2 regions of the Corynebacterium uberis genome follow, and region 1 is predicted to be linked to the other one. Evidence: predicted binding sites of a transcription regulator. Region 1 holds the regulator's gene; the other holds the start of a gene.
The links. Region 1 encodes LexA, which represses DNA repair genes until DNA is damaged. Its sites were predicted from a motif close to CGAACANNTGTTCG; they were not measured.
Positions count from the first base shown of each region.

Region 2: the regulator LexA is predicted to act here: its motif matches at 1,933-1,946, upstream of LH390_RS03480 (HNH endonuclease signature motif containing protein).

Region 1 covers NZ_CP085051.1:1,434,669-1,438,081, forward strand. The annotation lists gene hrpA (ATP-dependent RNA helicase HrpA) at 1-177, shown strand, start outside; gene nrdR (transcriptional regulator NrdR) at 184-636, opposite strand; gene lexA (transcriptional repressor LexA) at 1,539-2,264, shown strand; gene LH390_RS06665 (DeoR/GlpR family DNA-binding transcription regulator) at 2,563-3,339, shown strand.
Region 2 covers NZ_CP085051.1:753,810-757,222, reverse strand. The annotation lists gene ppk2 (polyphosphate kinase 2) at 1-220, opposite strand, end outside; gene LH390_RS03480 (HNH endonuclease signature motif containing protein) at 347-1,768, opposite strand; gene LH390_RS03475 (putative quinol monooxygenase) at 1,978-2,301, opposite strand; gene LH390_RS03470 (alpha/beta-hydrolase family protein) at 2,358-3,413, opposite strand, start outside.

The sequences.
Region 1 (3,413 bases):
GATCAGGTGTTGGCGCGTAAAACCCCCGCGACGGCGAAGACCACGGCGGTTAAGGATATTCGCTGGATGATCCAGGAGCTGCGGGTGAGCCTTTTTGCCCAGCGGCTGGGTACAGCCAGGCCGGTGTCGCGCAAACGGGTGCTCAACGCCATCGACAAGGTGGCACGGCACCGCTAAGTCCGGTTAACGGCGATCAAGCCGGTGGAGAAGCCGGATCTCCTTTTCAAAGTCCGCGGCGGACTCGAAGGACTTGTACACGGAGGCGAAGCGCAGGTAAGCCACCTCATCGAGTTCCCGCAAAGGGTTAAGGATGGCCAGGCCGATGGCATTGGCTTTGATGTGCGAGCCATGATCGCGCCGGACGGCCTCCTCGACCTCTTGGGCCAGCCGCTTGAGAGCATCATCAGAGACATTCCTGCCCTGGCAGGCCCGGCGCACACCGGTGATGACTTTCTCCCTGCTGAAGGGCTCAGTCACGCCGCTCCGCTTGACCACCAGCAACACGGCTTTTTCGATGGTGGTGAATCGGGTCTTGCACTTGGAACACTCCCGGCGCCGTCGAATGGCAGACCCTGCGTCCACGACGCGTGAATCGATGACCTTCGAATGATCATGATGGCAAAAGGGGCAGTACACCAGTGCTACCTTTCCACGCGTCGCCGGGGGGAACACGTGCGTCACACGCGCCGCAGACCATCCTAGTCTTTGCCCACCCCTCCTATCGCTGCACTCCTACGGTGTATCCCATTCCCGCAGGTGACTCCGGCACGACATCGGATTCCCCACCGCTGATGACAACCGCGCCGATGGTCAGGGCGAGTCCGAAGAGCCCACCAACTACATAGGTGGTGATGCGATCTAGACGTTCTGCGCGACGCCCTCGCGGTCCTGTTCGTTCCACAAACGTACCGCCGACCGATCCTTCCCACCCCACCGGGGAAGCTAGCTCCTCCCACTGACTCGAACGTGACAGCGTTCGAACAGGGGCAGCCTTGCCGGTACGAACATGGCTACCGATCGGATCCCACACGGCGACCGCGCAATTCGAGACCGCGGGGCGAGCAGCCGTGATGTTACTGGTGGATACGGGGTTTAATGAGAGGGTCATAGGGGTACTCCTTTCACGAGAGTGGGCCACGTCCGTTACCGACACACAGAGACTAGCAACCTGCCGTGACACTCGAACACTAGGTTCGTACACGTTTGCGATTCATCGTTTCCCTGTTCGTTATAGCACTCATGGCGAAGGCGCGCTAGCGACACGCGGAAAAATCTCGAACACCCGTCCCAACACTGCGGGTGATCGTGTAGGGTTTGGGGCAAGAAGGGTTCCCACGATCCTGGGGAAAGATCACCACCGGGGCGCGGGGGCGCAGCACCGCAGCATGGTCTCCACAGCCTTGTGTCGGCTCGCCACCGATCGCCTCCCGGCCCCTCCCCGGAACCATGACACCCCGTTATTCAGTCCAACTAAGCAACCGTCAGCGAGACCGCGACTAGCCCCGACTAGTCCGCACCGAAGTCAAGGAGCACCACACATGGCACGCACGCCCCGGCAGAAGGCGAATAAGAAGTCGCCGCAGCCGACCTCTACCCCCAAGAATCCCGACCCCGCCAGCCTTTCGGACCGGCAGCGCCGAATCCTTGAGGTCATTCGGGACGCCGTAGTCCTGCGCGGCTATCCGCCGAGCATCCGTGAGATTGGGGATGCCGCAGGGCTGCAATCCACCTCCTCCGTGGCCTACCAGCTCAAGGAGCTGGAGAAGAAGGGATTTTTGCGCCGGGATCCCAACAAGCCCCGGGCCGTAGATGTGCGCCACTTGCCCGGAGACCCCAAGCGCGGTCCAAAGAGCTCTGCCCCGCAGGCTGACGTCCCCCCGGAGGCGGCAGCGACGTCCTATGTTCCCATCGTCGGCAACATCGCGGCAGGATCGCCGATTTTGGCCGAGCAAAACGTGGACGAATACTTCCCCCTGCCCACCGATGTTGTCGGCGGCGGTGAGCTGTACATGCTGCGCGTCTCCGGACAATCAATGCAGGATGCCGGAATTTTCGACGGCGATTGGATCGTCGTACGCGCACAACCCGTAGCAGAAGAAGGCGAATTTGTTGCCGCCTTGCTCGACGGAGAAGCCACGGTCAAGGAATTTCATAAGGACTCCACCGGAGTTTGGCTGCTTCCCCACAATGACGCCTATGACCCCATTCCCGGTAATGAAGCCGAGATCATGGGCAAAGTCGTCTCCGTGATGCGCAAACTCTAGACCACACCCCCGAGGATGAAGTCTCGCGCCGAAACCTCGACCCACATCTGCGATCCAGCACCGTTTACCGCCCCCGCTTGTGGTAGCCCTTTCGGTTGATCGGAACAGAAATCCCGATCAGGTACCGGACCGCAGAGTATCCCTGACCACTGATAACGGCCGTCTCGCCCCACAAAACGGGCATGACCACAATAAAAACAACATGGCCTAGCCGCGGCCATGTTGTTTTTTGTGGAATAATGGCAGGAAACTGGCGCGTCCTTGTTCCGGATACGCCCGACTGGAAAGGATCCCGAGCATGTACGCAGAGGAGCGGCGCCGACAGATCGCGTCGCAGACTGCCGTCGAGGGCCGCGTCAACGTCACGGAGCTTGCGAGCCGCTTCGAGGTCACCGCAGAAACCATCCGACGCGACCTGGCCGTCCTTGACCGAGAAGGACTGGTTCACCGGGTCCACGGTGGAGCCGTGGCCACGCAGTCTTTCCAAACTACGGAATTGTCCTTGGATGCCCGACTGCGTTCTGCGCCCAGCGCAAAGTCCGCCATCGCTCACGCGGCACTGGAATTTCTCCCCGACGCCAACGGCGGAATGTTCCTCGACGCCGGTACGACCGTCACGGCATTGTCCGATCTCATTGCAGAAAAGAGCCACTCCCACCAGTGGTCCATTGTTACTAATAGTCTGCCGATCGCATTAAATATGGCAAATAAGGGCTTCGGGGAAATTCAACTCCTGGGTGGCTCTGTTCGGGCCATTACCCAGGCGGTGGTTGGGGATACTGCACTGCGCACGCTGGCACTCATGCGCGCAGACGTGGCGTTCATCGGTACCAACGCGCTGACCCTGGACCACGGCTTGTCCACGGCAGACGCCCAGGAGGCTGCCATCAAGTCCGCGATGGTCACCAACGCGCGCAAGGTGGTAGTGCTGTGCGACTCCTCAAAGATCGGCAATGACTATCTAGTCAGCTTCGCCTCCATCGATGACCTGGATGTGGTCATCACCGACCGCAACGCCCCGCAGTCCTTCCTGCAGTCACTGCGTGAACGCGGCCTCGAGGTTGTGCTGGCCTAGGCGCAGCACGCCACTCACGCCACTGGCCGCGAGCATGCCCCCTGGCAAGCCCGTAGCTCCCGTAACTGAGAAGG
Region 2 (3,413 bases), 680 kb from region 1:
TGCCGGCGGCGTCGCGGCCTTCCATGATGATGACCAGGCGCGCCCCCGTTTCCACGACCCATTGCTGCATGTCAACAAGTTCCGCCTGAAGGCGCTTGAGTTCCTTCTCATACGCCTTTTTATCTAGCTTCCCGTGCGTATCCAGGGGGCGATCGGGGCCGGGCTTGGCAGCGTCCTTGCCAAGGCTGACCGAACTATCGGCGGACTGAATGTCAGACATAATTGAGATAGTACCGCGCTTTATTCACCTTGCGCAGCTGTCCGGAGGCAGGCTGCATCCCGCACCGAGCTGCCGCACCGGCGGTCGTGCGCATGCGCGCGCGGTCCCCAGCGGTCCGCGCTGCTTTTAGGCAGCATGACGTGGCGGATCAGAGTGTGAATCCCCCTCTGACCGGTGGTGTTTTGTGGCCCGTATTCTCGCCCCTCCTGATTGTTGGCTAGCCGTGGTCTCGTTGAATTTTATTGGCGGTCTGGGCTGGCCGGGGGCCGCGGGTGGTTGCCAGCCGACGCGGCCCGTTTCTTCGTCTCGTGCCGCCCATCCGCGGGCTGCGGTGGCCGCGCGGGCGTCATTGTTATCGCTGTGGTGGCGCCGGCACAGCAGGGTGAGGTTTTCTATGTCGGTTGGCCCGCCGCGAGCCCAGGATTCGATGTGGTGAACGTCGCAGTTGACTGCCGGCTGGGTACACCCGGGGTGAGTGCACACGAGTTCGGTGGCAAAGAGGCTCAGCCTTTGGAGCAGGGTGGCGCTCCGCTTGGTTCGGCCACAGTGCAGCGGCTGGCCGGTGTCTGGGTCATGGATGACGGCCACATCCTGCGGCGCGGCGCCGAGGGCCAGGAACTCGGCGAAATTCAGCCGCGCGTTGGTGTTGGTGGCGTGACGTGTCGTCCACCACTGGTGGCCGTGCGGTTCGGCGAGGTCGTCCGGGGTCAGTGACAGGACCACTGAGCCGATGCCCTGGCGGCGTTGCAGTGCCCCGCTGTTGTAGCGGGTGAGGATGTCCGCCAGCGCGTCTACCCGGCGCTGTCCCAGGGTGCGCGCGTCTGTCTCCTCGGGGTTGCGGGTCTCGTCGAAGAGGTGGCCTGGCCGGCGTGCCGGTGCGAGGCTGACCTCCAGTTGCGCGAGGACGTGGGCCGGCAGGTAGCCGCTGATGCGTGCGCCGCCGTCAGCATCCGGCGCAGCCACGGCGAGGTAGCGTTTGCGGATTCCCGCGAAGGGGTCCGGGGTGGCCCCGCCGGCGCGGGTGACGGCGCGGCGCACCCAGTCGCGTAAGTCTTCCGGGGAACGCTCGGCAGCGTGCGCGCTTGCTTGGTGGTGAAGCTCGTCGCGCAGGCCAGCCGCTTCTGGCCGCAGGCTGCGCAGTTCGCGCTCGATGATCGCAGCCTTCTCGGCGGACACGCCGGTGTCCAGCTCGACGGCGACGGCGGCGCGCTGCTGCGCCTGCTCGTGCGCCCCTGTTCCGGCAACTGCGGCATAGTTCATGGCACCGCGGCGCAGGCGCCGGTGGGCCTCCTGGGCGGACAGCCCAAATTCCTCCCGCAGGAAGGTTGAACTGTGCGCGGTGCCAATGGTGTCCCCGGCGTGAGTGGTCTGCGCGAGGTGCGCCACAAGAGCATCGATCAGCCCCTTGGTGTGACAGACCCGCTCAAGATCCTTGAGTACAGGGATCAGGGGATGGAAATGTTCGGCGGGAAGATCTGGGCCCAGCTCGGCGAAGATTCCACGCAACGCAGCATCAATCGCCGCGACGTGTTCCGCAATGGTGACCATATCCCCCCTTCAATCGTGTGTTCCCCTTCGATGCCACCCCATTATAACCACCACCCAGCCCGCGCGCCACCCCCTAAATTTGCACCTTGACCAGGCGTTTTTAAGCCAAATCCCCCAACCTAACAACCCCCCGTGACGGCGCCCACTAGCCCACACATAGCAATCGAACGCATGTGCGGGCAAGGGCTGCAGGTTCGCAGGGCGGCGAACTAGTCCACCGAAAACTCCGCCATACGATCCCACTCGGTCTTGCCCTCAATGGTGGTGTTGATGATCTGCGGGGTTTCCGAAAGGATCCGCGGGAACATCTCACACGCGGCCTTGAAATGCTCGGATTCCACGTGCGCTTCGGCCGCGTCATCCTGGAAGGACTCCAGCAAGAAGTACTCGTTGGGGTCATCGACATTGCGGAACCATTCGAAGAAGATATTGCCCTCTTCTGCGCGGGTGGCGGCGGTGAAGGACTCCACTTCCTGGCGGAACGTTTCTACAAACTCCGGCAGGGGACGAAATTTCACGTTGATCAAAATCATGGGCCCCAGCATAGCGGCCACGCCGCTCGCTTTTCGACGCCCCCGCGGCGAACGCTTTAGCCGAACCTCTCGTCCCCGCTCATGGCGAGGGCGCGTGGCAAGGCCTCAGCGAGGGCGTCGATAAGCGGTTGTGACTGCGCGCTTACCCCGGCGATGGCCGCAAAGCCATCGACCATCGTGTCCCCATAATTGTGGCCGTGGCCCTGCGGGACATTTTGACTCACCGGTAAATCCGCGGAGACCTGAAGAAACGTAATCACGGGAATCCAATGCATACCGGGATAGCGGTCCGTTCCGGCGGGTTCGCGCAGCCAGTCGGGCTCGCGCACCAGCAGGCGCGGGGACCACCACACCACGGGGTCGGAGGCGTGTTGAACATAAAGCACGCGGGTATGCGGCGACCCAATGTCCGGGCTGGCGGTTAAGTTCCGAATATCGTTCCGGTCTTGCGCGAAACGCACAGTCATACCGCCCGAGTATTCTGGGCTGACCGCACGACTGCCCGGGTCCCGGCGCGCCACCAAGCTGGAATGCAACGGGTTGAAGTGGGGCGGCCCGGTCAGCAAAATCCCATCCACCGAGGCTGCAATATCCCGAATACCTGAAAAGGCGGACTCCACGGCGGTAGAACCCAGCGACTCCCCATATAGGTACAGCTTGGGCCGGTGCTGTTGGGGCAGCGCATTCCACCAATCGATAAGCGGGGTGAGAAGCTCGACGCCTGCGGCCCGCACCGCATCGCCGCCCGCAAAGAAATGGAACGCCGACGGCAGCGAGGAATACTGCGCAGAAGCGATCGCGGTATTACCCCCATACAGCAGCTCAAATGCCTGGGCGGCGCGCAAATTCACCCATCCTGTGCCGGTGGGCATGACCAATAAAATGGCCTCCCTGTCCGCCGCACCGGTGCGCTCAAGTTCGGAGATGAGCACCTGGGCGCGGGAGGCATTATCGGGCGCACTACCCAATCCCGCATACACGCGCGCCGGTTCCCGGGCCTCCCGCCCGGTCAGGGCGGCGAGGTCCGCCCTGCGCAGGCCGCCAGCAACGAAGCGGCGGCCAAACGTGCCCAACCCGTCGGCGGATACCGGGGAGGCCGGCGAGCCGCTGCG